Regions from separate parts of the Streptomyces sp. NBC_00250 genome, predicted to be linked through region 4. Evidence: riboswitches for the same ligand, from Rfam matches in the RefSeq annotation. Region 4 holds a riboswitch; each other region holds the start of a gene.

The links. A riboswitch is a leader RNA that binds a small molecule or an ion and turns the genes downstream of it on or off. The one in region 4 is predicted to bind cobalamin.
Positions count from the first base shown of each region.
Region 1: linked by a shared signal. The riboswitch ahead of OG259_RS39590 (CoA-acylating methylmalonate-semialdehyde dehydrogenase) and the one ahead of OG259_RS31470 (cobalamin biosynthesis protein) in region 4 are both predicted to bind cobalamin.
Region 2: linked by a shared signal. The riboswitch ahead of cobN (cobaltochelatase subunit CobN) and the one ahead of OG259_RS31470 (cobalamin biosynthesis protein) in region 4 are both predicted to bind cobalamin.
Region 3: linked by a shared signal. The riboswitch ahead of metE (5-methyltetrahydropteroyltriglutamate--homocysteine S-methyltransferase) and the one ahead of OG259_RS31470 (cobalamin biosynthesis protein) in region 4 are both predicted to bind cobalamin.

Region 1 covers NZ_CP108088.1:8,787,762-8,794,777, reverse strand. The annotation lists gene OG259_RS39610 (enoyl-CoA hydratase) at 1-658, opposite strand, end outside; gene mmsB (3-hydroxyisobutyrate dehydrogenase) at 655-1,575, opposite strand; gene OG259_RS39600 (enoyl-CoA hydratase/isomerase family protein) at 1,572-2,648, opposite strand; gene OG259_RS39595 (acyl-CoA dehydrogenase family protein) at 2,645-3,796, opposite strand; gene OG259_RS39590 (CoA-acylating methylmalonate-semialdehyde dehydrogenase) at 3,793-5,292, opposite strand; cobalamin riboswitch at 5,522-5,700, opposite strand; gene OG259_RS39585 (diadenosine tetraphosphate hydrolase) at 5,820-6,293, shown strand; gene OG259_RS39580 (short-chain fatty acyl-CoA regulator family protein) at 6,330-7,016, opposite strand, start outside.
Region 2 covers NZ_CP108088.1:4,868,934-4,875,949, forward strand. The annotation lists gene cobJ (precorrin-3B C(17)-methyltransferase) at 1-604, opposite strand, end outside; gene OG259_RS22055 (precorrin-8X methylmutase) at 601-1,236, opposite strand; gene OG259_RS22060 (cobalamin biosynthesis protein CobG) at 1,251-2,489, opposite strand; cobalamin riboswitch at 2,671-2,822, shown strand; gene cobN (cobaltochelatase subunit CobN) at 2,895-6,515, shown strand; partial or broken gene OG259_RS22070 (ATP-binding cassette domain-containing protein) at 6,520-6,975, opposite strand; gene OG259_RS22075 (DoxX family protein) at 6,978-7,016, opposite strand, start outside.
Region 3 covers NZ_CP108088.1:8,498,547-8,505,562, forward strand. The annotation lists gene metE (5-methyltetrahydropteroyltriglutamate--homocysteine S-methyltransferase) at 1-1,837, opposite strand, end outside; cobalamin riboswitch at 2,002-2,223, opposite strand; gene OG259_RS38310 (lipopolysaccharide assembly protein LapA domain-containing protein) at 2,346-2,540, opposite strand; partial or broken gene OG259_RS41890 (mandelate racemase/muconate lactonizing enzyme family protein) at 2,873-3,070, shown strand; partial or broken gene OG259_RS41895 (mandelate racemase/muconate lactonizing enzyme family protein) at 3,065-3,262, shown strand; gene OG259_RS38320 (hypothetical protein) at 3,488-4,471, shown strand; partial or broken gene OG259_RS41900 (SMP-30/gluconolactonase/LRE family protein) at 4,446-4,954, opposite strand; gene OG259_RS38330 (SMP-30/gluconolactonase/LRE family protein) at 4,882-5,409, opposite strand; partial or broken gene OG259_RS38335 (IclR family transcriptional regulator) at 5,406-5,807, opposite strand; gene OG259_RS38340 (polysaccharide lyase 8 family protein) at 5,820-7,016, opposite strand, start outside.
Region 4 covers NZ_CP108088.1:6,950,340-6,957,355, reverse strand. The annotation lists gene OG259_RS31480 (inorganic phosphate transporter) at 1-1,015, shown strand, start outside; gene OG259_RS31475 (hypothetical protein) at 1,028-1,249, shown strand; cobalamin riboswitch at 1,378-1,517, shown strand; gene OG259_RS31470 (cobalamin biosynthesis protein) at 1,552-2,535, shown strand; gene OG259_RS31465 (cobyric acid synthase) at 2,532-4,040, shown strand; gene OG259_RS31460 (putative cobaltochelatase) at 4,153-6,204, shown strand; gene cobO (cob(I)yrinic acid a,c-diamide adenosyltransferase) at 6,204-6,812, shown strand; gene OG259_RS31450 (cobyrinate a,c-diamide synthase) at 6,806-7,016, shown strand, end outside.

The DNA of each region.
Region 1 (7,016 bases), 1.8 Mb from region 4:
CGAAGGCCCGGTTGACGGCCTCCTTGGCCATCATGGCGACCGGCTTCGACATCCCGGCGACGGTCTCCGCGACCGCGAGGGCCTCGGTGAGGAGGTCGTCGGCCGGGACGACACGGGAGACCAGACCTGCCCGTTCGGCCTCGACGGCGTCCATGGTGCGGCCCGTCAGGCACAGTTCCATCGCCTTGGCCTTGCCCACGGCCCGGGTGAGGCGCTGGGAGCCGCCGATGCCGGGGATCACGCCCAGCTTGATCTCGGGCTGACCGAAGACGGCCGTGTCCGAGGCGAGGAGGATGTCGCAGAGCATGGCCAGCTCGCAGCCGCCGCCCAGGGCGTAGCCGGAGACGGCAGCGACGGTCGGAGTACGGAGGTCACCCAGCCGGTCCCAGGCGGTGAACCAGTCGGTGAGGTACATGTCCATGTACCCCTGCGGCTGCATCTCCTTGATGTCCGCGCCGGCCGCGAAGGCCTTCGGGGATCCGGTGAGCACGATGCAGCCGATGTCCGGGTCCCGGTCGAGGGCCTCGGTGGCGGCCACGACCTCGTGCATGACCTGGAGGTCGAGGGCGTTGAGCGCTTTCGGCCGGTTGAGCGTGAGCAGCGCGGTGCGGTCGCCCGTACGCTCGACGGTGATCGTTTCGTAGCCGGTCCCGGTCATGCGGTGGTCGTTCCCTTCGGTGCTTCCGAGGCTGTGTCGCGCAGGACGTGGACGATGCCGGAGAAGTCCTGGGCCGCTCCGTCGCCCGCCGCGAAGGCGGCGTAGATCTCGGCGGCGCGCGGGCCGAGTCCGGCGTCGATGCCGGCGGTACGCAGGGCGTCGGCGGCGAGTCCCAGGTCCTTGGCCATGAGGGGCGCCGCGAACCCGGGGAGGTAGTCCCGGTTGGCCGGGCTCGTCGGAACGGGCCCGGGGACCGGGCAGTTGGCGGTGAGGGCCCAGCACTGGCCGGAGGCGGTGGAGGCGACGTCGTAGAGCGCCTGGTGTGACAGGCCGAGGCTCTCGCCGAGGACGAAGGCCTCGCTGACGGCGATCATGGAGATGCCGAGGATCATGTTGTTGCAGATCTTGGCGGCCTGGCCCGAGCCCGCGCCTCCGCAGTGCACGACCCTCTTGCCCATGACGGCCAACAGCGGCTCCGCCCGGGCGAACTCCGTCTCTTCGCCCCCGGCCATGAAGGTGAGGGTGGCGGCCTCCGCGCCCACGACCCCGCCGGAGACAGGGGCGTCCAAGGCCGGGTGTCCGGCAGCCAAGGCCGCTTCGTGGGCGGCACGCGCGTCGGCGACGTCGATGGTGGAACAGTCGATGAACAGCGTGCCGGGCTTCGCGGCCGCCAGGAGGCCCTCGTCGCGGTAGAGGGCGAGGACATGGTGTCCCGCGGGCAGCATGGTGATCACCACGTCCGCCTCGGCGGCGGCCGCGACGGCGGACTCCGCCGCCTCCACCCCGCTCGCGGATGCGGTGGTCAGCGCGTCGGGGACGAGGTCGAAGCCGAGGACCCGGTGGCCGGCGGCGGCCAGGTTGACGGCCATCGGGCCGCCCATGCGACCGAGGCCGATGAAGGCGATGACGGTGGTCACCAGGGCACCTCCTGGAACGAGTCGGTGACGGCGGGAAGCCTCAGCTCACGGTCGATGCCGAGCGGGGCGAAATACCGGGCCACGTCCTCACCCGTGACGTCGGCGAGGGCGGCGGGCGACCAGCGGGGATCACGGTCCTTGTCGATGACTTGGGCCCGGATGCCCTCGACGAGATCGGGTGAGTCCAGGGCCGCGCAGGAGACTCGGTACTCCTGTTCCAGAACCCGCTCCAACGGGCCGAGCCCACGGGCCCGGCGCACCGCGGTCAGGGTGACCTTGAGCGCGGTCGGGGACTTGGCGGCCAGGGTGGCGGCCGCCTCCTGGGCGGCCGCCACGCCGCTCGCGAGGAGTCGGTCCATGATCTGCTCGACCGTGTCAGCGGCGTAGCAGTGGTCGATCCACTCCCGCTGGGAGGCCAGTCGACCGGGCGGCGCCTGCCCTACGTGTGCCGCCAGGGCGTCGTGTACGGACGACTGCGCGAGCCCTGTCGTCAACCGGTCGAGCCGCTCGGCCGGTACGAAGTGGTCGGCGAGGCCGCAGAGCATGGCGTCGGCGGCGCCGACAGCCGTCCCGGTCAGGGCCAGGTGGGTGCCCAGCTCGCCGGGCGCCAGCGCGAGGAGGTAGGTGCCGCCGACGTCGGGGACGAAGCCGATTCCCGTCTCGGGCATGGCGACCCGGGAGCGCTCGGTGACGATCCGTACGGTGCCGTGGGCCGATACGCCGACGCCACCGCCCATCACGATGCCGTCCATGAGGGCGACGTACGGCTTGGGATAGCGGGCGATCAGGGCGTTGAGCCGGTACTCGTCCCGCCAGAAGTCGGCGGATTCCGTGCCGCCGCCCCGGGCGTCCTCGTAGATGGCGCGGATGTCGCCGCCCGCGCACAGCCCGCGCTCCCCCGCCCCGGAGATCACCACCGTCTCGACGGCGGGATCGTCCCGCCAGGCGATGAGCGCCTCCTCGATCCGCAGCACCATGCCGTGACTGAGCGCGTTCAGGGCCTCGGGGCGGTTGAGGATCAGTCGGCCCGTCCGGCCCTCGGTGCCGACGACGACCTCCTCGTTCCCGGTCATCGCAGGTGCTCCGTCAGGGCTCGGGCGACGATGACGTTCATGATCTCGTTGGTTCCTTCCAGGATGCGGTGGACCCGCAGGTCCCGGACGATCTTCTCGATGCCGTACTCGCTCAAGTAGCCGTATCCACCGTGGAGTTGCAGCGCCCGGTCGGCGACGGAGAACCCGGTGTCGGTGGCGAACCGCTTGGCCATGGCGCAGAGCTGCGCAGCCTGTGGGTCGCCGCGGTCGAGGGCCTCCGCGGCCTGCCGTACCAGCGCGCGGGCGGCGGTCAGCTCGGTGGCCATGTCGGCCAGCCGGAACTGGAGGGCCTGGGCGTCGAGCAGTCGGCTGCCGAAGGCCTCGCGGTCGGCGAGATGGGTGAGGCTGCGGTCGAGTGCGCTCTGGGCGCCGCCGAGGGAGCAGGCGGCGATGCCGAGGCGGCCGCCGTTGAGGCCGTGCATGGCGATGCGGAAACCCTCGCCCTCGGCGCCGAGCCGCCGGTCGGCGGGAATCCTCACTCCGTCGAGGACCACCTGGCGGGTGGGCTGGGCGTTCCAGCCCATCTTGCGTTCGTTCCCACCGAAGGAGACTCCCGGGTCGCCCCTCTCGACGACGAAGGCGGAGATCCCGCTCGGGCCGACCCCTCCGGTGCGGGCCAGCACGACGTACACGTCGGAGGCGCCGGCGCCGGAGATGAACTGCTTCACTCCGGTCAGCACGTAGTGTTCCCCGTCCCGCTCGGCGCGGGTGCGCAGGGCGGCGGCGTCCGAGCCCGCGCCCGGTTCGGTGAGGCAGTAGCTGCCCAGGGCTTCGGCGGAGCAGAGGCCGGGCAGCCATCGGGCGCGCTGGGCGTGGTCTCCGTACCGGTCGATCATCCAGGCGACCATGTTGTGGATGGAGAGGTAGCCGGCGATGGAGGGGCAGCCGGTCGCCAGGGTCTCGAAGACGAGGACGCCGTCGGCCCGGGTGAGTCCGGAGCCGCCGTGCTCCTCCCGTACGTAGACCCCGCCGAGTCCGAGTGAGGCGGCCCTGCGGATGACGTCGACGGGGAAGTGCTTGTCCTGGTCCCAGGTCACGGCGTGGGGGGCGAGCTGTTCCTGGGCGAAGTCCAGGGTGACTTCGGCGAGGGCGAGCTGGTCCTCGGTGAGGGTGGTCACGGCGCTCATCCCATCGTCGGGATGGTGAAGCTCGCGCCCTCCTTGACCCCGGAGGGCCAGCGCGAGGTGACGGTCTTGGTCCGGGTGTAGAAGCGGATGGCGTCGGGGCCGTGCTGGTTCAGGTCGCCGAAGCCGGAGCGCTTCCAGCCGCCGAAGCTGTGGTACGCCACGGGGACCGGGATGGGGACGTTGACGCCGACCATGCCGGTGTCGACACGGCGGGTGAAATCGCGGGCCGTGTCGCCGTCGCGGGTGAAGATCGCCACCCCGTTGCCGTAGGGGTGCTCGCTGGGCAGCCGCAGGGCCTCCTCGTAGTCGGCGGCGCGTACGACGCCCAGCACCGGGCCGAAGATCTCCTCCTGGTAGATCCGCATCGAGGGGGTGACCCGGTCGAAGAGCGAGGCGCCCGCGAAGAAGCCGTTCTCATGGCCGGGGAGGCTGAACCCCCGTCCGTCCACGACGAGTTCCGCGCCTTCGTCGACACCGATACCGACGTAGCGGTTGACGCGGTCCAGGGCGTCTCGGCTGACGAGCGGCCCGAAGTCGGCGTCCGGGTCGTCGGAGGTGCCGATGCGCAGGCCCGCGATGCGGTCCTTCAGCTTCGCGACCAGTGCGTCGGCGGTCTCCTCGCCCACGGGTACGGCGACGGAGATCGCCATGCAGCGCTCGCCGGCAGACCCGTAGCCGGCGCCGATCAGCGCGTCGGCGGCCTGGTCGAGGTCGGCGTCCGGCATCACGATCATGTGGTTCTTGGCACCGCCGAAGCACTGCGCGCGCTTGCCGTGCGCGGCGGCGGTGGCGTAGATGTGCGCGGCGATCGGCGTGGAGCCGACGAAGCCGATGGCCTGGACGCGGGGGTCTTCGAGGAGGGTGTCGACGGCTTCCTCGCCGCCGTTGACGACGTTGAACACGCCGGGCGGGAGTCCGGCCTCCAGGAAGAGCTCGGCGAGCCTCAGGGGTACGGAGGGATCGCGCTCGGACGGCTTGAGGATGAACGCGTTCCCGCAGGCCAGGGCGAGTGCGGCCTTCCACAGCGGGATCATCGCCGGGAAGTTGAAGGGAGTGATCCCGGCGACGACGCCCAGCGGGCTGCGGAGCGAGTGCACGTCGATGCCGGTGCCGGCGTTGTCGGTGAACTCGCCCTTGAGGAGGTGCGGGATTCCCGCAGCGAACTCGACCACTTCCAGGCCGCGTTGCAGGTCGCCGTGGGCGTCGGCGACGGTCTTGCCGTGTTCCGCGGAGAGCAGTCGCGCGATGGACTCCCTTTCGCTTTCGACGAGTTGGAGGAAGCGCAGCAGCACGCGGGCGCGCCGTTGCGGATTCCACCGGCCCCACTCCCGCTGGGCCTCCTCGGCGTCGGCGATCGCCGCCTCGGTGTCGGCGCGCCCGGCCAGGGGCACTCTGGCCTGTGCCGCGCCGGTGTTGGGGTCGTACACGTCGGCGAAGAGACCGGACGTGCCGGTGGTGTGCTTTCCGCCGATGAAATGGGTGAGTTCGCGGACCATCGAAGCCTGCTCTCGTCAGGTGAGGATCCGAGGAAGGCGCGGCAAGGGGGCGCGGCACGACACCGATCGGGGTGCGCTTCGCGGGTCCGGCCGCGGGACAGGGGAAGGCCGGTCGCCTTCGTCGAGTCACGAACGCGGGGACAGGGCCTCGTCGTTCGGGTACTCCGCCGGATCACCTGGGCCGTGGTCACGTACCGGTGCCATGCGTGTCTGCTCCATCCTCGTGGACAACACGGAACACCCCACGGCCGGTATCCTGACTCCCGGATCAGCGCGCGCTCTCCGGCCTTCCCGACGGATGGTTGCCGTCAGTGGCCTCAACTGCTGGAAAGCACACTCCCCGGTCACAGTGGCGGGACCGCGCCGGATTCACACCGGCTTCCCTGCACCGCGGGCTTGTCACGAACATATAGTTGGACGTCCTAGTAAGTCCACCCCCCACTCCGGCAGGGCGGGCTGAAGGCGATCGCGCACCGGTACGGTCGGCTGCCATGACGGACGACATGCAGGACGACATGCAGGACGACATGACGATCGACTGGCGGGCGGATCGCATCGGAAGCGCGCTTCGGAGTGAGAACCCCACGGTTCTCAGGCGTCTCCACGCCGGATTCGCGGTCATCGGGGACGTCCAGTTCCTCCCCGGGTACTCCGTGCTTCTGACGGACGATCCGGCTGTTCAGCGGCTTTCGGAGCTTTCGAAGGCCCGGCGTCTCCGCTTCCTCTCCGACATGGACCACCTCGGCGAAGCCGTCGAGCGCGCATGCCGGCGCCTCGACCCCGCGTTCCGGCGCGTGAACCTGGAGATCCTCGGCAACACCGACGGTTTCCTGCACGCCCACGTCTGGCCCCGGTACGAGTGGGAGTCTGCCGATCTCGTGGGGATGCCGGTGTGGCTGTACCCGAGGGAGCGGTGGAGCGACGAGCGGTACGCGCTCGGCCCGCGGCACGACACTCTGCGCGCGGCGATCGGCGACGCACTCGACGGCCTCTCGGACTGAGATCCCCACCGGCTGAGGACGTGGGCTTTCGAGGTCTCACGCCCGGTCGTCGGCCACCCTGTACGGGACGAAGGTGCTGGTGTTCTCGTCGACGGCGAGCGGGCGGCCCAGCGGCGGGACCGCGCGCTGAGGACAGTCGAGGCGCTCGCAGAGCCGGCAGCCCATCCCGATCGGGGTGGCCGCCCCGGTGTTGTCGAGGTCGATGCCGTCCGAGTAGACGAGCCGGGACGCGTGGCGGATCTCGCAGCCGAGGCCGATGGCGAAGGTCTTGCCGGGCTCGCCCCAGCCGCCCCGGTGCCGGGTGACGGCGCGGGCCGTCCACAGGAAGCGCTGTCCGTCGGGCATGGCGGCGACCTGGACGTGGATCCGGCCGGGCGCGGCGAAGGCCTCGTACACGTTCCACAGCGGGCAGGTGCCGCCCGCGCGGGAGAAGTGGAATCCGGTCGCGGACTGCCGCTTGGACATGTTCCCCGCCCGGTCGACGCGGACGAAGGAGAAGGGGACCCCGCGCAGCCTGGGGCGCTGGAGGGTGCTCAGCCGGTGGCAGACCGTCTCGTAGCCGAGGCCGAAGTGGTCGATGAGCCGCTCGATGTCGTAGCGGAACGTCTCGGCAGCCGTGTGGAAGGCACGGTACGGGAGGATCAGCGCGGCCGCGAAGTAGTTGGCGATGCCGATCCGGGCCAAGCCGTGCGGGGTGGAGCCGACCGGGAAGTCCTCGGCGGC
Region 2 (7,016 bases), 2.1 Mb from region 4:
CCAGGGCCCGCTTCACGGTGGGGAAGGTACGGCCGAGCTTCATCACGACCGCCGAGTCGGTGCCCGCGAGACGGGCCGTCAGCTCGTCCTCCGGCAGGGTGCCGGGGATGATCGTGAGGACCTCCTCCGCCTCGCACAGCGGCTCGCCGAGCCGGGCGGCCGCGGCGGACACCGAGGTGACACCGGGGATGACGGTGGTGTCGTAGCGGTCCGCGAGCCGCTTGTGCATGTGCTGGTACGAGCCGTAGAACAGCGGGTCGCCCTCGGCGAGGACGGCGACCGTGCGGCCGGCGTCGAGGTGCGCGGCGAGGCGGGCCGAGGCCTCCTCGTAGAAGTCGTTCAGGGCGCCCCGGTAGCCGCCGGGGTGGTCCGTGGTCTCCACCGTGAGCGGGTACATCAGCCGCTCCTCGATGTGGTCCGCACGGAGGTGCTCGGCGGCGATCGAGCGGGCGATGGAACGGCCGTGGCGGGCCGAGTGGTACGCGATGACGTCGGCGGCGGCGATGGCCTTCACGGCGGCCACCGTCATCAGGTTCGGGTCGCCGGGGCCGAGCCCGACGCCGTAGAGCTTGCCCTTCACGGACGCTGTTCCGGTCTTGCTCATGCCTGGATCTCCGCTTCGTGGGCGATCGCGTTGATGGCTGCGGCCGTCATCGCGCTGCCGCCGCGGCGGCCCCGTACGACGAGGTAGTCGAGGCCCAGCTGCTGCGCGGCCAGGGCCTCCTTGGACTCGGCGGCGCCGATGAAGCCGACCGGTATGCCGAGGACGGCAGCGGGCTTTCCGGCCCCGTCGGCGACCATCTGCAGGAGGTGGAAGAGGGCGGTCGGCGCGTTGCCGATGGCGACGACGGACCCTTCGAGGCGGTCCCGCCACAGTTCGAGGGCGGCGGCGGAGCGGGTGGTGCCGAGGTCGGCGGCGAGCGCCGGCACGGACGGGTCGGAGAGGGTGCAGATCACCTCGTTGTCGGCGGGCAGCCGACGCCGGGTGACACCGCTCGCGACCATCTGGGCGTCGCAGAGGACCGGCGCACCGGCGCGGAGCGCGGCGCGGGCGTTCGCGACGACCCCGGGGGAGTACGCGATGTCCTGGACGAGGTCGGTCATGCCGCAGGCGTGGATCATCCGGACCGCCACCTGGGCGACGTCGGCGGGCAGGCCCGCCAGATCCGCCTCGGCGCGGATCGTGGCAAAGGACTGGCGGTAGATCTCCGCCCCGTCCTTCTCGTAGTCGAACATCCTGTTGCTCTCGCTCATCTCGTCGTGCGGGCCGTGGTCACGGCTTCGGGCAGGGCGGTACGGGGGGTGGGGACGCCGTCCACCAGGTAGTCGCCGCCGGCGGTGGCGAGGACGTCGGTCCAGTCGCCGTGCGGATGTCCGCAGCGGCGCTCACAGCCGGAGAAGTGCACGGGGAGGCCGGGGCCGTGCCCGTGCCCGCGGCCGGGTGCGGGGCCCGGGGCCGCGTCCGCGCGGACGTCGGCGAGGGACTTGGCGCAGCCGGGCCGCCCGGTGCAGGCGGTGACACCGGCCCAGGGGGAGTCGGGGCGGGTGATCAGGCCGTGTGCGTCGAGGGCGGGCAGCCGGTCGGCGCCGGCCCCGACCACGACGACGCCGCGCCAGGGCGTGAGCCGCACCTCTTCGGCGGGCAGCAGCGCCCGGAGCTGGGCGGCGGTGAGACGGCCGAGGGGCGCGAGCACGGAGAGGGCGGTGGGGCCCAGGACGCCGGGGGAAGGGGGTGAGCCGTGGGGGAGTACGGGTGCGTGGACGGGCTCCGCCGTCACCCCCGACTCCGCCATGTCCACCTCGTACCCCTCCGGGAGTTCCCGGACCCGCCAGGCCCCGGTTCCGGCCTTCCGCGCCGTGGCGAGGAACCCGCCCGCCACCGCCAGGGCCGCGGCGGGCGCGTCGGAGCCGGAGAGCCGGACGGCTCGACCGCCGACGTGCAGTTCCGCCGCTCCGGACGTCACTGCGACCAAGGTCACATCCCCGCCGAGCCCGGCCACGTCACCGCGTCCGTCGTCGAGGACGAAGAGGAATCGGCCGGAAAGCGCCGCCGCCCAGGGCGCGGCGCACAGCAGCGCGTCCAGCTCGCGGGCCCACAACTGCACGTCGGAGGTGCCGAGTCCGTCGAGCCCGGCGGCCGGGGAGGCGACGATGTTGCGGACGCGCTCGTGCGTGGGGGAGGGCAGCAGGCCCGCCTCGGCGAGGAGCGCCGCCAGCTCGGCCCCGCAGTCCTCGGAGAGGCCGCGCAGCTCGGCGTTGCCACGCGAGGTGATGCTGAGCCGTCCGTCGCCCAGAGTCTCCGCCGCGTCCGCCAGGAGCTCGACCTGACGGGACGTCAGGCGGCCTCCGGGCAGGCGGAGTCGGGCGAGGCGGCCGTCGTCGGCGGAGTGCAGGCGCAGCGCCCCGGGGCACGCGTCGCCACGGTCCCGTATGCGAGGTTCGCCCGGGTCGGGCGTCGGGGGCGGGGTGGGCGGCATGGCGGCGAGCATACCGACGGGCCACCGGGCGGCCACCGGGCGCGATCCGGCCGACGCGGCAGCCGACGCGGCGGCGGAGGCCGGTCGGTCCGGGGCCGGCAGCGGGCCCGGCGCACGATCCCGCCCGCCGTGTGATCCGCAGTGTGATCCGGCCGACTCCGTCACCCGGCCCGGCCCGTCGACCGCACGATCTACTATGCAGACGGCATGGGGTCCCAGGACCCCGGGGAGGAAGCCCGGTGAGAATCCGGCGCGGTCCCGCCACTGTGAGCCGACCCGGGCTGTGCGTCTGCGCGCTCCCGGGACGGTGAGTCAGGAACTCCCTTCCCCAAGCTCTCGGCTTGCTCGAGCAAGGGGAGGCCCAACCCATACGACCACCCGGGGCGCGGACAACCCCGAGGAAGGCCTGCGCTCGCCATGCTTCTGCTGCTGTCGCACTCCGACACCGACCTGCTCAGCGCCCGCGCGGCCGGCGGCCCGGTGGAGTACCGCTTCGCCAACCCCGCCCGCCTGCCCCTCGCCGAACTGACCGGCCTGCTGGCCGAGGCCGAGCTGGTCGTCGTACGGCTCCTCGGCGGCCTCCGCTCCTGGGAGGAGGGCCTCGACGCGGTTCGCGCCGCCGGAAAGCCGGTGGTGGTCCTCAGCGGCGAACAGGCCCCCGACGCGCAGCTGATGGAGGCGTCCACCGTCCCCGTCGGCGTCGCCACCGAGGCGCACGCCTACCTCGCGCACGGCGGCCCCGCGAACCTGGAGCAGCTGGCCCGCTTCCTCTCCGACACTGTCCTGCTCACCGGTCACGGCTTCGAGTCCCCGGCGGCCGCCCCCACCTGGGGCCCGCTGGAGCGCACCCCCCGGACGACCGACGGCCCGACGATCGCGGTGCTCTACTACCGCGCCCACCACATGAGCGGGAACACCGCCTTCGTCGACTCGCTGTGCCGGGCGATCGAGGACGCCGGCGCCCAGGCACTCCCGCTGTACGTGGCGTCCCTGCGCGCCCCCGAGCCGGAGCTGCTCGACCGCCTCCGCACCGCCGACGCGATCGTCACCACCGTCCTCGCGGCGGGCGGCACCAAGCCCGCCGAGGCACAGGCCGGCGGCGACGAGGAGGCCTGGGACGCGGGCGCGCTCGCCGCGCTCGACGTGCCGATCCTGCAGGCTCTCTGCCTGACCGGCTCGCGCGCCGCCTGGGAGGAGAACGACGAGGGTCTCTCCCCGCTGGACGCCGCCAGCCAGGTCGCCGTGCCCGAGTTCGACGGCCGGCTCATCACCGTCCCGTTCTCCTTCAAGGAGATCGACGAGGACGGTCTGCCCGCGTACGTCGCCGACGCCGAACGCGCGGCCCGCGTCGCCGGGATCGCCGTCCGGCACGCCCGGCTCCGGCACATCCCGAACGCCGAGAAGAAGCTGGCGCTCGTCCTCTCCGCGTACCCGACGAAGCACTCCCGCATCGGCAACGCCGTCGGCCTGGACACCCCCGCCTCCGCCGTCTCGCTCCTGCGCCGACTGATCGCCGAGGGGTACGACTTCGGCCCCGAGGCCGACCTTCCCGGCCTCGTCTCCGGCGACGGCGACGAGCTGATCTACGCCCTCATCGAGGCCGGCGGCCACGACCAGGACTGGCTGACCGAGGAGCAGCTCGCCAAGAACCCGGTCCGCATCCCGGCCGCCGACTACAAGCGCTGGTACGCGACGCTCCCCGAGGAGCTGCGCACCCACGTCGAGGAGCACTGGGGCCCGGCGCCCGGCGAGATGTTCCTGGACCGGTCGCGCAACCCGGAGGGCGACATCGTCCTCGCGGCCCTGCGCCGCGGGAACCTGCTGATCCTCATCCAGCCGCCGCGCGGCTTCGGCGAGAACCCGATCGCGATCTACCACGACCCCGATCTCCCGCCGTCCCACCACTACCTGGCCGCCTACCGCTGGATCGCCGCCCGCGCCGAGGACGGCGGCTTCGGCGCCGACGCCATGGTCCACCTGGGCAAGCACGGCAACCTGGAGTGGCTGCCCGGCAAGAACGCCGGTCTGTCCGCCGCCTGCGGCCCCGACGCGGCCCTCGGCGACATCCCGCTGATCTACCCGTTCCTGGTCAACGACCCGGGCGAGGGCACCCAGGCCAAGCGCCGCGTGCACGCCACGCTCGTAGACCACCTGGTGCCGCCGATGGCCCGCGCCGACTCGTACGGCGACATCGCGCGCCTGGAGCAGCTGCTCGACGAGTACGCGCAGATCTCCTCCATGGACCCGGCGAAGCTGCCCGCGATCCGCGCCCAGATCTGGACGCTCATCCAGGCCGCCAAGCTCGACCACGACCTGGGCCTGGAGCAGCGTCCCGAGGACGACGGCTTCGACGACTTCCTGCTGCACGTCGACGGCTGGCTGTGCGAGGTCAAGGACGCCCAGATCCGCGACGGTCTGCACGTCCTCGGCGGAGCCCCGGAGGGTGAGGCCCGGGTCAACCTGGTCCTCTCCATCCTGCGCGCCCGCCAGATCTGGGGCGGCACGCAGGCGCTGCCCGGTCTGCGCGAGGCCCTCGGTCTCGACGAGTCGGCAGCGACCCGCACGACCGCCGACGAGGCGGAGGCGAAGGCCCGCGAGCTGGTCGAGGGCATGGAGGCGGCGGGCTGGTCCGTGGACGCGATCTCGGCCGTGGCGGCCGCGTACGGCTCCGAGGTGCACGCCGTGCTGCGCTTCGCCTGCGAGCAGGTCGTGCCGCGCCTGGCCGCCACCACCGACGAGCTCACCCACGCGGTGCACGCCCTGAACGGCGGCTTCGTCCCGGCCGGACCGTCCGGTTCGCCGCTGCGCGGCCTGGTCAACGTCCTGCCGACCGGCCGGAACTTCTACTCGGTCGACCCGAAGGCCGTGCCGTCCCGGCTCGCCTGGGAGACCGGGCAGGCGCTCGCCGACTCCCTCCTGGAGCGCTACCGCACCGACAACGGCGAGTGGCCGACGTCCGTGGGCCTCTCCCTGTGGGGCACCAGCGCGATGCGTACCGCCGGTGACGACGTCGCCGAGGCGCTCGCCCTGCTCGGCGTCCGCCCGCTGTGGGACGAGGCCTCGCGCCGGGTGAACGGCCTGGAGCCGATCCCGCTCGCCGAGCTGGGCCGCCCGCGCGTCGACGTCACCCTGCGCATCTCGGGCTTCTTCCGCGACGCGTTCCCGCACGTCATCGGCCTCCTCGACGACGCCGTCCGGCTCGTCGCGGGGCTTGAGGGCGAGTCCGCCGAGGACAACTACGTCCGGGCGCACGCCCAGGCCGACCTCGCCGAGCACGGCGACGAGCGGCGCGCCACGACCCGTATCTTCGGCTCCCGGCCGGGCACGTACGGCGCGGGCATCCTCCAGCTGATCGACTCCCGCGACTGGCGTACGGACGCGGACCTCGCCGAGGTGTACACGGTGTGGGGCGGCTACGCGTACGGCCGCGGGCTCGAAGGCCGCCCGGCTCGCGCCGAGATGGAGACGGCGTACAAGCGGATCGCGGTGGCCGCGAAGAACACCGACACCCGCGAGCACGACATCGCCGACTCCGACGACTACTTCCAGTACCACGGCGGCATGGTGGCGACCGTCCGCGCGCTCAAGGGCACGGCCCCCGAGGCGTACATCGGCGACTCCACCCGCCCCGAGACCGTCCGCACCCGGACGCTCGTCGAGGAGACCTCCCGGGTCTTCCGCGCCCGCGTGGTCAACCCGCGCTGGATCGAGGCGATGCGCCGCCACGGCTACAAGGGCGCGTTCGAGCTGGCGGCGACCGTCGACTACCTCTTCGGGTACGACGCCACGACCGGCGTCGTCGCCGACTGGATGTACGACAAGCTCACCCAGGAGTACGTCCTCGACCCGGAGAACCAGGCCTTCCTGAAGGAGGCCAACCCCTGGGCCCTGCACGGCATCGCGGAGCGGCTCCTCGAAGCCGAGTCGCGCGGCATGTGGGAGAAGCCGGACCCGGAGACCCTGGCCGCCCTGCGCCAGGTGTTCCTGGAGACCGAGGGCGACCTCGAAGGGGCGGCGGACTCCTCCGACGAGGACTGACTCCTCACCAGGGCGGGGCCGGTGCCAGTTCGAGGCGGCGGCCCCGGAAGCCCTCCCTGAGGCGACGGTCGTGGGTGACCACGACCAGCGTGCCCGAGTAGTGCGCGAGCGCGGCCTCGATCTCCTCCACGAGCGCCGGGGCCGGATGGTCGGTCGGCTCGTCGAGGAGGAGCAGATCGGCCGGTTCGGCGACGAGGCGCGCCAGTTCCAGTTTCCGGCGCTGTCCTGTCGACAGATACCGGACCGGGGTCGTCAGGTCCCCGGCGGAGAAGAGACCGAGGGCGAGCAGTTCGTCCGTGCGGTCCACTCCGAAGGCCTCGCCCACCGTACGGGGGTCGGTGGGTGGGGCCGTCTCCTGACCGAGCGTTCCCACCCGGGCGGGCACCTTCACCGTGCCCGCGTCCGGGGCGAGTTCACCCGCGAGCCCCTTCAACAGGGTGCTCTTCCCGGCGCCGTTCGGGCTCAGGCGGAGATCGTGCGGAGCGCCAGCGCGGCTATCGC
Region 3 (7,016 bases), 1.5 Mb from region 4:
CCTGGATGACCGATGTGCCCGCCGCCTCAAGGTCGTCGACCTCGTCGCGCAGGGCGAGTGCCACCTGCCGGGCGGTCTCCCCGAGCGGCTGGTCGTCGCGTACGAAGGACCAGGCGAGCATGGTCACCGGGCCGGTCAGCATGCCCTTGACGGGCTTCGAGGTCTGCGACCGGGCGTACGTCGTCCATCGCACGGTCATCGGTTCGGGGCGGGAGATGTCCCCGGCCAGGACCGGGGGCCGGACGTAGCGGGTGCCGTACGACTGGACCCAGCCGTGCTGGGTGGCCAGATAGCCGGTGAGCTGCTCGGCGAAGTACTGCACCATGTCGTTGCGTTCGGGCTCGCCGTGCACGAGCACGTCGACGCCGGTCTTCTCCTGGAAGGAGAGGACCTCGCGGATCTCGTCCTTGATCCGCTCCTCGTACGCGGCGGCGTCGATCCGGCCGGCGCGCAGGTCGGCGCGGGCCACGCGGAGCTCCTCGGTCTGCGGGAACGAGCCGATGGTGGTGGTCGGCAGCACGGGAAGCCCCAGGAGGGCACGCTGGGCGGTGGCCCGCACCGCATACGGCTGGGAACGCCGACCGTCCGCGTCGGTGACGGCCGCGGTACGGGCGCGGACCGCGGGGTCGTGGGTGAGGGCGGAGCCGGCTCGGGAGGCGAGGCCGGCGCGGTTGGCGGCCAGCTCGGCGGTGATCACGCCGGTGCCCTGGGCGAGTCCACGGGCGAGGGTGGAGACCTCGGTGGCCTTCTGGCGGGCGAAGGACAGCCAGCGCCGGATCTGCGGGTCGATGTCCCGTTCGGCGGTCGCGTCCAGCGGCACGTGGAGCAGCGAGCAGGAGGCGGCGACGTCGACCTGGTCGGCGAGCCCGAGCAGGGTGCCGAGAGTGGCCAGGGACTTCCGGTAGTCGTTGATCCAGATGTTGCGGCCGTTGACCACGCCCGCGACCAGGCGCTTGCCGGGCAGCCCGCCGACCGTGGCGAGGTCGTCGAGGTTCGCTGCGGCGGCCCCGGTGAAGTCGAGGGCGAGACCTTCGACGGGGGCTGCGGCGAGTACCGGGAGGGCGTCGCCGAGCCGGTCGAAGTACGAGGCGACGAGCAGCCTGGGCCGGTCGGTGGCACGACCCAGGTCGCGGTAGGCGCGGGCGGCGGCGTTCAGCTCGGCCGGGGTGCGGTCCTGGACCAGGGCGGGTTCGTCCAGTTGCACCCACTCGGCGCCGGCCGCGCGGAGGTCGGCGAGCACCTGGGCGTACACCGGCAGCAGCCGGTCGAGGAGGGTCAGCGGCTCGAAGTCCCCGGCCACGCCGGGGGCGGGCTTGCCGAGCAGTAGGTAGGTGAGGGGGCCGACGAGGACCGGGCGGGCGGTGTGCCCGAGGGCGAGGGCCTCCTTCAGCTCGGCGACCTGCTTGCGGGAGTCGGCGGTGAACGTGGTGTCGGGGCCGAGCTCGGGGACCAGGTAGTGGTAGTTGGTGTCGAACCACTTGGTCATCTCCAGCGGGGCGACGTCCTGCGTGCCGCGGGCCATCGCGAAGTACCCGTCGAGGGTGCCCGCCTCGACGGCGGCGCGGTGGCGAGCCGGGACGGCGCCGACCATGACGCTGGTGTCCAGGACGTGGTCGTAGTACGAGAAGTCACCGGTCGGCACTTCGTTGATGCCGGCCTCGGTCAGCCGCTGCCAGTTCGATCGGCGCAGGCCGGCCGCGGTCCGACGAAGGGCGTCAGCGGTGACGCGGCCCTTCCAGTAGCCCTCGACGGCCTTCTTCAGTTCACGGTTCTGCCCCTGACGGGGGTACCCGTACACGGTGGCTCGTGCTGCCGCGGCTGCGGGCTTCGGTGTCACGGAACTCTCCTTCGCGAGATGTGTCCAGAACATCCCGGGGACGGAACGCGGACGCGAAGGAGACGACAGAACGGGCGGCCCACGTCGCGGAGGGTCCCGCGCGTGCCGCTCGCTGTGTACGCCGACCCGCCCACGAGGTCACCGAGAAAGCCGCACGGGAATCGTCCACGCGCGGGCAACGGGCAGGTCTTCGGACTCACGGGCACGCCCTCCTCGTGGAGGACACCTACTGGCCGTCGCTTCCCAGGACCGTTGTCCGGTCCCAGTGCGTATGACGGCGGTCGTTCCCGCTCACCGCTGCGGGGCAGTCCCGGATTCTCACCGGGTTCCCTCTTACGACGCCTCCCGCCTGGCGGACGGGGCGAACCAGCTGCACCGCCACCTTAGGCGCGCGAACGAGGACTGCACACCTCTGACCGCATGCCGGACCGTGAACAGGGCGTCCGTGGCCTCGTCGACCACACCGCACCGTGAACAGGGCGTCCGCGACCTCGTCGACCACACCGCCTCACCGTTGTGCGCGGCGCCGGGCGATGAGCAGGCCGAGGACGACGCCCACGAGGAGGGTGACGGTGAGGACGATCCAGAGCGGAAGCGTGACCGACGGGACCCACAGCCTGACGGTGACCGAACCGGTATTGGCCGCGATGAACCAGATGGCCAGGGCGGCGAGAACCACGAAACCGATGGTGCGCAGGCGCATGTCCCGCCCCTTGACCGTCAAGGTCGACGGTTCATGCGGCTTCCTGGCGGATTTCTGGGACATAGGGTCCATTATCGACCGATCTACGCGCCTGGTCGACCGCGCCGTCCACTGCTGCCCGCCGCAGATCGAGCATCGGCGGGCCTGGGTGCCGACGGAGACCGCACTCCGCGGACCCGTCGCGGTCGACACGGAGGCCTTCGTCCCCCATGAGGCGGCCTGCGTACGCGGGTGGTCCGACCTCTTGACGCCCCTCGTGCGGTCTCCCTACTGTCGCGCCAGAATTTCGAATGCATGACGAAATATCGAACGAGCGGCAAGGGGCAACCGCTGTGCGGATCACGGGAATCAGCACGCACGTCGCCGCAACGCCGTGGCGCAACCTGACCTACGTCCTGTTCCACACGGACGAGGGCCTGAACGGGGTCGGCGAGACCCGGATGCTCGGGCACACCGACGCGCTCCTCGGCTATCTCGGCGAGGCCGAGGCGAACCACATCGCGGGCTCGGACCCGTTCGCCGTCGCGGACGCCGAGATCAAGAAGGTGGTCAAGGGCGCCCCGCGGGTGGACCCGGAGACGGGCTGCTTCCACCTCTCCGAGGCGCCCGGCCTCGGTGTCGAACTCGACGTGGACGCGGCGGCCGAGTTCCCGCAGCAGCAGGCCCGATTCGACCTGTGGTCCGAGGGCTGGGAGCGACGTCGACCCCAGGGGGCCCGGTGAACGGCGAGGCCCTCGCCGTCCCGGCCGAGGCGCCGCTGGGGCCGTAGGCCGCGGGCGATCGATCCGGAGGCCGGACGCCGCCCCGCATCATCCCGTGTCCCGTGGGCCCCACCCCGGTGCCCCGGCCCATCCCGTGGGCCCCCGGCGCCCAGGCGCCCCGGTGGAGGAAAGTCCGTGTCCATTACTTCGAACCATGTCCGATATCTCGAACGTGAAGGACTGTCTGTGACCGACGCTCACTCCCCGACCTCCCGTCGGCCCGGCGAGCACGTGCTCGCCGCGCTGGGCCTCGGGGTCCCGGCCTTGTCCCCCGCCGACGCCTCGCCGCACACCTTCCCCGGTGGCGGCCGCTGGCGTACCGAGATTCCGTCCTGCGAGGGCCCCGAGGCGCTGGCCGTGGTCCTGGCGGAGGCCGAGCGGCTCGACGTACCGGTGCACCGGATCAGTCAGGGCAGCGGCGTGTGGATGCTCACCGATGCCGAGATCACCGAAATGGTCGCCGAGACCACCGAACGCGCCGTCGAGCTCTGTCTGTTCACCGGCCCGCGCGGCACCTGGGACATCGGCGGCTCCGTGCGCACCGACTCGCGAGGGGCCGGACCGCGTGCGCGTGGCCACGACGCCGTCGCGGGGTGCGTCGAGGACGCCGTCCGGGCCACCGAGCTGGGGGTGAAGTGCCTGCTCGTCGCCGACGAGGGCGTGCTGTGGGCGCTGCACCGGGCGCGCCTCAAGGGCATCGTCCCGGCCGACACCACGCTCAAGGTCTCCGCGCTGATCGGCCCGGTCAACCCCGCCTCGTACGCGGTGTACGAACGTCTCGGCGCCGACTCGATCAACGTGCCCAGCGACCTGACGCTCGATCACCTCACCGGCATTCGGCGGGTCTCCGCCGCCCCCATGGACATGTACATCGAGGCCCCCGACGACCTCGGCGGCTACGTGCGGATGTACGAGGTCGCCGAGCTGATCCGGCGCGGAGCACCGCTCTATCTGAAGTTCGGTCTGTCCAAGGCGCCCGGGATCTACCCCTACGGTTCCCATCTGCGGACGCTCGCCCTGGACACCGCCCGGGAGCGGGTGCGGCGCGGCCGTCTCTCCCTGGACCTGCTCGCCCGGCACGGCGCGGACGGCGCGATGGCGCCGCTCGGTTCCCGGCTGCCGGGGTTCCTGAAGCGCTTCGATCTCAACGACGAGAAGAACGAGGACTGATGACCATGCGCAACCGCAGAGCCGTCCTGACCGGCGCCATCGGCATCGCGATGCCGACCCAGTCCTCCGAGCGGTGGATCGCCGACGGAAAGAACGTCGTCAAGAGCCTGGAGGGGAAGGGGTGCAAGACCTCGCCCGGCACGACCAAGAGGGAGCCGGACAGCGGGTGCGGGCGATCCAGGCCGGTCCGCGCCGTCGTCACGTACAGATCGGTCAGGTCGGGCCCGCCGAACGCGCAGGCCGTCGGCCGGCGCACGGGCAGTTCCACGACCCGGTCGAGCGCCCCGGACGGCGTGTGGCGGCGCACCGCCCCGCCGCCCCACAGTGCCACCCACACGCATCCGTCGGCGTGACGGCGAGCCCGTCGGGGAAGCCCGCGCCGTTCTCGACGACGGCCAGCGGGCGGCGGTTCAGCGGGTCCTGGGTCCCGGGGCCGACGCCGAAGACGTCGACGCGGCGGGTGGGCGAGTCGATGGAGTACATCCGCCGCCCGTCAGGACTCCAGCCGGTGCCGTTGCCGATGGCGACATCGCCGAGACCGTCCGGACCGTGCCGCCGGGCGCCACCCGGGACAGGGTTCCGCCACCGGGCGCCTCGTCGTAGCGCATGGTGCACGCCCTCAGCGCCCCGTCGGGGGCGACGGCGGAGTCGTTGCCGCGGCGGCCCGGCACCGGCTCGTGGTGCAGCCGACTGAAGGCGCCCTGAGCGTCGTAAACCCCCACGCCGTCACGGAGGTTGACGGCGAGACCGCCGCTCGCGCGCGGCTTGGCCGCGCCCACGTGCTGCTCGGCGGCGAGGACGGTGCGGCGCCCGGACGCCGGGTCGTACGTGTGCACCCGGGAGCCCAGGATGTCGACCCAGACCAGCCGCCCCACGGCCGGATCCCACGTCGGGCCGTCACCGAGTTCGGCGCGCTCCCGGACCGCGACCTCGATCATGCCGTCCTCCGGTGGCCGAGCCGCTCGGAGAGTTCCGTGGCCCCCTCGACCACCAGGTCCTCCAGCTCGGCGCGGCGCGTCTCGCTCCAGCGGATCGTCGGCGCGGAGATCGACAGGGCGGCGACCACCCGGCCGGAACGGTCACGGACGGGCGCGGCCACGCAGGAGACGTCCGGGTTCGACTCCCTGTCCTCCGTGGCGATTCCGCGCCGCCGCACCTCCGCGAGCGCCGCGCGCAGGTCGGCCGGGTCGGTGACGCTGTGCGGGGTCATCGCGACCAGCTCGGCCCCGTCGGGGACACCGTCCGCCGGCTCCTCCTCGGGCAGCGAGGCGAGCAGCATCTTGCATACTGCCCCGTCGTCCGCACCCCGTGAGCGACGAGCCGCGGAGGTCCGCCTCCGGTCTCGGCGTCAGCCGAGGCGGACCGTGACCTTCTGGGGTGCGCCTGCCTGGCCGGTGAGGTCGCCGAAGGTGAGCTTCAGCGATGGGCCGGTGGTCGCGGCGGTGACCGTGGCGGGCCGGGAGAGGACCTTGCCCACCCTGCGGTTCCAGACGATGTCCAGGGAGGTGGCCTGCCGCGCGGGGTCCGAGACGACGACGGTCGCCGTGCCGTTGCGGTGCTCCCGTACGAGGACGGAGGCGGGGGCGCTCGCCCGGAGGCCGCCGACGGTGCCCGCGGTCCAGAAGTTCACCGCGGTGAGGCCCAGCTTAGGGACGCGGACGCCCTGCTGGGCGCCGGTGTTGGCGAGGATCCGCAGCCATCCCCGGTCGTGGGCGCGGTGGGCGGTCGTACCTGCGCTCGCTCCCGGCAGCAGGACGTAGGCGTAGTCGCCGTCGGTCGGGTCGATGCCGTGGTCGGTGAAGAGGGTCAGATAGCGGCGGGTGATCGGGTCGGGGGATCCGCCGGTGTTGATGTCCCGCCAGGAGCCGGTGCGTTCCTCGCGTACCGCGGCGAGCTTTGCGCCGCCGGGGAAGACGTAGCCCGCCTGACCGGCGATGTGAGCCCACTCGGCGTCGTCGAAGGTGGCCGTCCAGCCCTGTGTCACCGGCTGCGGACGGCCGTCGACGGTGAGCACCGGGGCGCCGGCGGCGCCGAGGGCGCGGTTGTCGACGGTCGTCTCGACGGCGTGGCCGTCCGTGGAGGTGATGCCGGCGCCGAGGCAGACGATGGAGTCGTCGAGGCAGAACCAGGACTTCTTGGCGCTCATGGTGCTGGACAGGCCCTTGAGGTGCTGGCCGACTGCGGCGTATGCGCCGTCGGTGGTGCCCCCGACCCAGGCCGCGTCCGGCATGGGCTGCCCCCAGTTGCCGCCCTCGCCGTCGGCGAGGGGCTTGCGTGATGCGGTGATGCCGGGCAGGCGGTACGGGTCGACGGTGGGCCAGTAGGCGTCCGAGTACTGCTCCAGGCCGAAGTCGCTGCCCCACCAGGAGAGCCAGCCGGCGCCGGTGTGATAGCCGCGGGCATGCTCGCCGTTGCCGAACTCGTAGTGGGCGATGCGGTTCGAGGCCATGGAGAGGGAGGCCGCCCAGTCGTGACGGCGGTGGGTGGCTCGTGCCATGTGGGGGAACAGCCGGTGCTCGACGGGCTCGGGGGCGGCCTTCACGGC
Region 4 (7,016 bases):
GCTGGTCGGCGCCATCCTCTGGAACCTGCTGACCTGGCTGCTCGGACTGCCGTCCAGCTCCTCCCACGCCCTCTTCGGCGGACTCATCGGCGCAGCGGTCATGTCGGCCGGCTGGTCGGCGGTGAACGGCTCCACCATCGTCACCAAGGTCCTCATCCCGGCCGTCGCCGCGCCGCTCGTCGCCGGCCTCGCCGCGATGCTGGCCACCAAGCTGACGTACCGGATCGGCGCCAAGACCGACGAGAAGCACACCGCCAAGGGCTACCGGGTCGGCCAGATCGCCTCCGCCGGTCTCGTCTCGCTCGCCCACGGCACCAACGACGCCCAGAAGACGATGGGCATCATCACCCTGGCCCTGGTCACCGGCGGCGTCCTCGCCCCCGGCTCCAACCCGCCGATGTGGGTCATCGTCTCCGCCGGCATCGCGATCGCCGCCGGCACCTACCTCGGTGGCTGGCGCATCATCCGCACCATGGGCAAGGGCCTCACCGACCTCCGGCCGCAGCAGGGCTTCGCCGCCCAGACCAGTGCCGCGACGGTCATCCTGGCCTCCTCGCACCTCGGCTTCTCCCTCTCCACCACCCAGTCCTGCTCGGGTGCCGTGATGGGCGCCGGTCTCGGCCGCAAGGGCGGTGTCGTCCGCTGGTCGACCGCGACCCGGATGTTCGTCGCCTGGGGTCTGACCCTGCCCGCCGCGGGCCTGGTCGGCGCCGGTGCCGAGTTCCTCACCAAGCAGGGCCCCTGGGGCATCGCCGCCGTCGCGGTCCTGCTGATCGCCGGCTCGGGTGTCATCTGGTCGCTGTCCCGCCGCAAGCCGGTCGACCACAACAACGTCACCGCCGACGACCTCGACGACGAGCCCGCGGGTGTCGTGACCACCGCCATCGCGGCCGTCACCCCGCCGCCGGCCGCCGGTTCCGTCGCCGCCGTCGCGGACGAGGACCTGAAGACCACCATCCCCGCCCCGGCTCCCACCGACCCGGCCGCGCCCTCCGCCCCCGCCGCAGCGGTGTAAGGAACGAACGACATGAAGATCGACTGGGCAGCTCTCGGCTCCGTCTTCGGAGTCAGCCTCGTGGCGACCGTCGCCCTGGTGGGCCTCTTCACCCTCGGCATCATCGGCCTCTCCAAGCAGGAGCAGGCCGCCGCCCAGGGAGGCTCCGCCACCCTGGCCCGCACCGGCGCCTACGCCTGCTTCGCCCTCTGCCTCTCGGCGGTGGCGTACGGCATCTATCTGATCGTCGTCTGACGGTCCGAACTCACGACGGCCGGGCGGTCCGCACCTTCGGGTACGGACCGCCCGGCCGTCGTATGTTCGGCGCCGTGTTTGTGGTGCTTCGCACAGTGACCCGATGCAGGTCAAGGGTGAGTTGACGGGTGTTCTCGGGCCGTGGTGGACTGCCGAGGCCATTACGGCGGCAGTAGAGGAAGTCCGGTGCGAATCCGGCGCGGTCCCGCCACTGTGACCGGATCCGAAGGGTCCGGGAGTCAGGAACTCTCGCCGCCGGTCACGTCGATCCAGGGCGCGGACCCTGAGTGAGGACATGCGCCATGCCCGGCCGCAGCAGAACCAGCCGCCTTTCCCCGGACGGATTCGCGTACGGAGCGGCCGCGGGTCTCGCCGTCGATCTGCTCGTCGGCGACCCCCGCCGCGGACATCCCGTCGCCGCGTTCGGCCGGGCCGCCGCCGCCGTCGAGGAGCGCCTCCACCACGACCACCGCGGCTGGGGTGCCCTGCACACCGCCGTCTGCGCCGGCTCCGCCGTCGCCCTCGGAGCGCTCGCCACCCGGGCCGTACGCAACCGCCCGGCCGCCTCCGTCGCGCTGACCGCCGCCGCCGTCTGGGCCGTCGTCGGCGGTACGACCCTGGGCCGGGAGGCCCGCGCGATCGGCGGGGCGCTCGCCGCCGGGGACCTGGACGTGGCCCGGGAGCGGCTGCCGCATCTGTGCGGGCGCGACCCGCAGTCCCTGGACGGCCCCGCGATGGCCCGGGCGGTCGTCGAATCGGTCGCCGAGAACACCTCCGACGCCGTGGTCGGCGCCCTCTTCTGGGGCGCGGTCGCGGGCGTACCCGGCCTCGTCGGCTTCCGGGCCGTCAACACCCTCGACGCGATGGTCGGCCACAAGTCCCCGCGCCACCGCCGCTTCGGCTGGGCCTCGGCCCGCCTCGACGACGTGGCCGGCTGGCCCGGCGCCCGGCTGACCGCCGTACTCGCGACCGTCGCCGGCGGGAACCCGCGGGGTGCGCTGAAGGCCTGGCGGGCGGACGCGGGCAAGCATCCCAGCCCCAACGCGGGCCCGGTCGAGGCCTCCTTCGCGGGCGCGCTCGGCGTACGGCTCGGCGGCACCCTGTCGTACGGCGGACGGGTCGAACACCGCCCCGTGCTCAACGGGGACGGCCGGGCCGTCGACGTGGCCGACATCGACCGGGCCGTACGGCTCTCGCGACGGGTCACCGGACTCACTCTGGCCGCCTGCGTGGGCGGCCGCCTGATCATCGGCGCCCTGGGGGCCCGGAAGCGGAGGAACGCATGAGGGGTGGGGGACTGCTCGTCGCCGGGACCACGTCCGACGCCGGCAAGAGCGTCGTGACGGCCGGCATCTGCCGCTGGCTGGTCCGCAAGGGGCTGAAGGTGGCGCCGTTCAAGGGACAGAACATGTCCCTCAACTCCTTCGTCACGAGGGAGGGGGCCGAGATCGGGCGCGCGCAGGCCATGCAGGCGCAGGCGGCGCGGGTGGAACCCACCGCGCTGATGAACCCCGTCCTGCTCAAGCCCGGCAGCGACCGCTCCAGCCAGGTCGTCCTGATGGGCAAGCCGGTCGGCGAGCTGAGCGCCCGGGGCTACCACGGGGGACGGCAGAAGGAGCTCTTCGAGCCGGTGCTGGCCTGCCTGGAGGAGCTGCGGAGCACCTACGACGCCGTGATCTGCGAGGGAGCGGGAAGTCCCGCCGAGATCAACCTGCGGCGCACCGACATCGTGAACATGGGGATCGCGCGGGCCGCGCGGCTGCCCGTCGTCGTGGTCGGCGACATCGACCGGGGCGGGGTCTTCGCCCAGTTCTTCGGGACGACGGCGCTCCTCTCTCCCGAGGACCAGGAGCTGATCGCGGGCTACCTCGTGAACAAGTTCCGCGGCGACGTCACGCTGCTCGAACCCGGGCTCGACATGCTGCACGGGCTGACCGGGCGGCGGACCTTCGGCGTCCTGCCGTACGCCCACGGGCTCGGCATCGACGAGGAGGACGGCCTGCGGGTCTCCCTGCGGGGTGCGGTCCGTGAGTCGGTCGTCGCGCCGCCGGTCGGTGAGGACGTGCTGCGGGTCGCCGTCTGCGCGGTGCCGCTGATGTCCAACTTCACGGACGTGGACGCGCTGGCCGCCGAGCCGGGTGTCGTCGTGCGGTTCGTGGACCGGGCCGAGGAGCTCGTCGACGCGGACCTGGTGGTCGTGCCGGGCACCCGGGGCACCGTGAAGGCGCTGGCCTGGCTGCGGGAGCGGGGCCTCGCCGACGCGCTGGCGCGGCGCGCCGCCGAGGGACGGCCGGTGCTCGGGATCTGTGGCGGCTTCCAGGTGCTCGGTGAGCACATCGAAGACGAGGTCGAGTCCAGGGCGGGGGCCGTCGACGGCCTCGGGCTGCTGCCCGTACGGGTCCGCTTCGCGCCCGAGAAGACCCTCGCCCGGCCGGTCGGCTCGGCGCTCGGGGAGCGGGTGGAGGGGTACGAGATCCACCACGGGGTCGCCGAGGTGCTGGGCGGGGAAGCCTTCCTGGACGGGTGCCGGGTGGGGGCCGTGTGGGGTACGCACTGGCACGGCTCCCTGGAGAGCGACGGGTTCCGGCGGGCGTTCCTGCGCGAGGTCGCGGCGGCTGCGGGGCGGCGGTTCGTACCGGCGCCGGACACGTCGTTCGGGGCGCTGCGGGAGGAACAGCTGGACAAGCTGGGGGATCTGATCGAGGAGCACGCGGACACGGACGCGCTGCTGCGGCTGATCGAGGAGGGGGCTCCTTCGGGGCTGCCGTTCGTGCCGCCGGGCGCGCCGTGAGCGCGGGGCGGCGTGTCGAGAATCCCGCGGGTGGCCCCCGTGGGGCCCTGCTCACCGTTGGCGGCCTCGGGTCGTCGTTCGAACATTCGCGATCTGAAGGAGTGACCAGCCGATGAGTTCCCGGTATCCGTTCACCGCCGTCGTCGGTATGGACGACCTGCGGCTCGCGCTGCTGCTCAATGCCGTCAGTCCGGCCGTGGGCGGTGTGCTCGTGCGGGGTGAGAAGGGGACCGCCAAGTCCACCGCCGTGCGCGCGCTCGCCGAGTTGTTGCCCGCCGTGGCGGTCGTCGCGGGGTGCCGGTTCAGTTGTGATCCGGGCTCGCCCGACCCGGGCTGCCCCGACGGGCCCCACGAGGCCGTCGGCGCGGACACCCGGCCCGCACGCATGGTCGAGCTGCCCGTCGGCGCCTCCGAGGACCGGCTGGTCGGCTCGCTCGACATCGAGAAGGCGCTCTCCGAAGGGGTCAAGGCCTTCGAGCCCGGACTGCTCGCCGCCGCCCATCGGGGCATTCTCTACGTCGACGAGGTCAACCTGCTCAGCGATCACCTCATCGATCATCTGCTCGACGCCGCCGCCATGGGGTCCTCCTACGTCGAGCGCGAAGGCGTCTCCGTCCGACACGCCGCCCGCTTCCTGCTCGTCGGCACCATGAACCCCGAGGAGGGCGAGCTCAGGCCCCAGCTCCTCGACCGGTTCGGACTGACCGTCGAGGTCGCCGCGTCGCGCGACCCGCAGCAGCGCGTCGAGGTCGTCCGTCGGCGGCTCGCCTTCGAGGACGACCCCGCCGCCTTCGCCGACCGCTGGGCCGGGGACGAGGCCGCGCTGCGGGCACGGATCGTCACCGCCCGGGCGTTGCTGCCCCAGGTGACGCTCGGCGACGCCGTCCTGCTCCAGATCGCCGCCACCTGCGCCGCCTTCGAGGTCGACGGCATGCGTGCCGACATCGTCATGGCCCGCACCGCGACCGCGCTCGCCGCCTGGGCCGGCCGCACCGAGGTCACCTCCGAGGACGTACGGCAGGCCGCCCTCCTCGCCCTCCCCCACCGGCGGCGCCGCTCCCCCTTCGACGCCCCCGGCCTCGACGAGGACAAGCTCGACGAGACCCTGGAGGAGTTCAAGGGCCAGGACCAGGAGCCGGACGAGGATCCCGAGCCCGACGGGCCCGGGGACGGCGGTCCCGGTGGGGGTGTTCCGCCGCAGAGCGACGGGCCCGCCGCGGAGAACTCCCCCGCTCCCGAGGAGACTTCCTCGCCCGCGCCGGCTCCCGAATCCGCTCCCGCACCCGCTCCCCAAGGGGCCGGTTCCGGTGAGCGGGCCGCCGTCGCCGCCTCCGAGCCCTTCCGTACGAAGGTGCTCAGCGTCCCCGGGCTCGGCGAGGGTGCGGCCGGACGCCGCTCTCGGGCCCGTACCGAGCACGGCCGTACCACCGGATCCGTACGCCCCCGGGGCGCGCTGACCAAGCTGCACCTGGCCGCCACCGTGCAGGCCGCCGCCCCGCACCAGAAGGCCCGTGGGCGGACCGGGCCGGGCCTGGTCGTCCGCCGGGACGATCTGCGGCAGGCGACCCGGGAGGGACGCGAGGGGAATCTGGTGCTCTTCGCCGTGGACGCCTCCGGTTCCATGGCGGCCCGGCAGCGGATGAGCGCCGTCAAGGGCGCCGTGCTCTCCCTGCTGCTCGACGCCTACCAGCGGCGCGACAAGGTCGGCCTCATCACCTTCCGGGGCCGGGACGCCGAGGTCGCGCTGCCGCCGACCTCGTCCGTGGACGCGGCCGCCGCCCGGCTCGACAAGCTTCCGACCGGCGGCCGTACGCCGCTGTCGGCCGGACTGCTCAAGGCCCACGACGTGCTGCGTATCGAGCGGCTGCGGGACCCCTCGCGCCGCCCGCTGCTCGTCGTCGTGACCGACGGACGGGCGACCGGCGGCGGCGCCGACCCGGTGGCCCTCGCCGCCCGCGCGGCGCGGCTGCACGCCGCCGAGGGCACCGCCTCCGTCGTCGTGGACTGCGAGACCGGACCGGTGCGGCTCGGGCTCGCCCGGGAGCTCGCCCGTGAACTCGGAGGCACCGCCGTCACCCTGGACGAGCTGCGCGCCGACTCGATCGCCGGCCTCGTCAGGGACGTTCAAGGAAACCGTAAGACCACTGCCAGGAGGGCCGCTTAATGCCGCAGGGACAGCCGACCGCCGTACCCGACGACGGTCTCACCACCCGTCAGCGCCGCAACCGCGCACTCGTGATGGTGCACACGGGCGTCGGCAAGGGGAAGTCGACCGCCGCGTTCGGCATGGCGCTGCGCGCCTGGAACCAGGGCTGGCCGATCGGGGTGTTCCAGTTCGTCAAGTCCGCCAAGTGGAAGGTCGGCGAGGAGAACGCCCTCAAGGCGCTCGGCGAGACCGGCAAGGGCGGCACCGTCACCTGGAACAAGATGGGTGAGGGCTGGTCCTGGATCCAGCGCGAGGTCGCCGAGGGCGAGCAGTCCCACGAGGAGAAGGCCCGCGAGGGCTGGGAGCAGGTCAAGCGGGACCTCGCCGAGGAGAAGTACAAGTTCTACGTCCTCGACGAGTTCGCCTACCTGCTGCACTGGGGCTGGATCGACGTCGAGGAGGTCGTCGAGGTGCTGCGCGACCGTCCAGGGCACCAGCACGTCGTCATCACCGGCCGCAACGCGCCGCAGGAGCTCGTCGACTTCGCGGATCTCGTCACCGACATGTCCAAGGTCAAGCACCCGATGGACGCCGGTCAGAAGGGCCAGCGGGGCATCGAGTGGTAGCACGTCTCGTCATCGCCGCGCCCTCCTCGGGCGCGGGCAAGACCACGGTCGCGACCGGTCTGATGGCCGCGTTCTCCGGCCGTGGTCTGGCGGTCTCGCCGCACAAGGTCGGACCGGACTACATCGACCCGGGCTACCACGCGCTCGCGACGGGGCGGCCGGGCCGCAACCTCGACGCGTACATGTGCGGTACGGGGCTGGTCG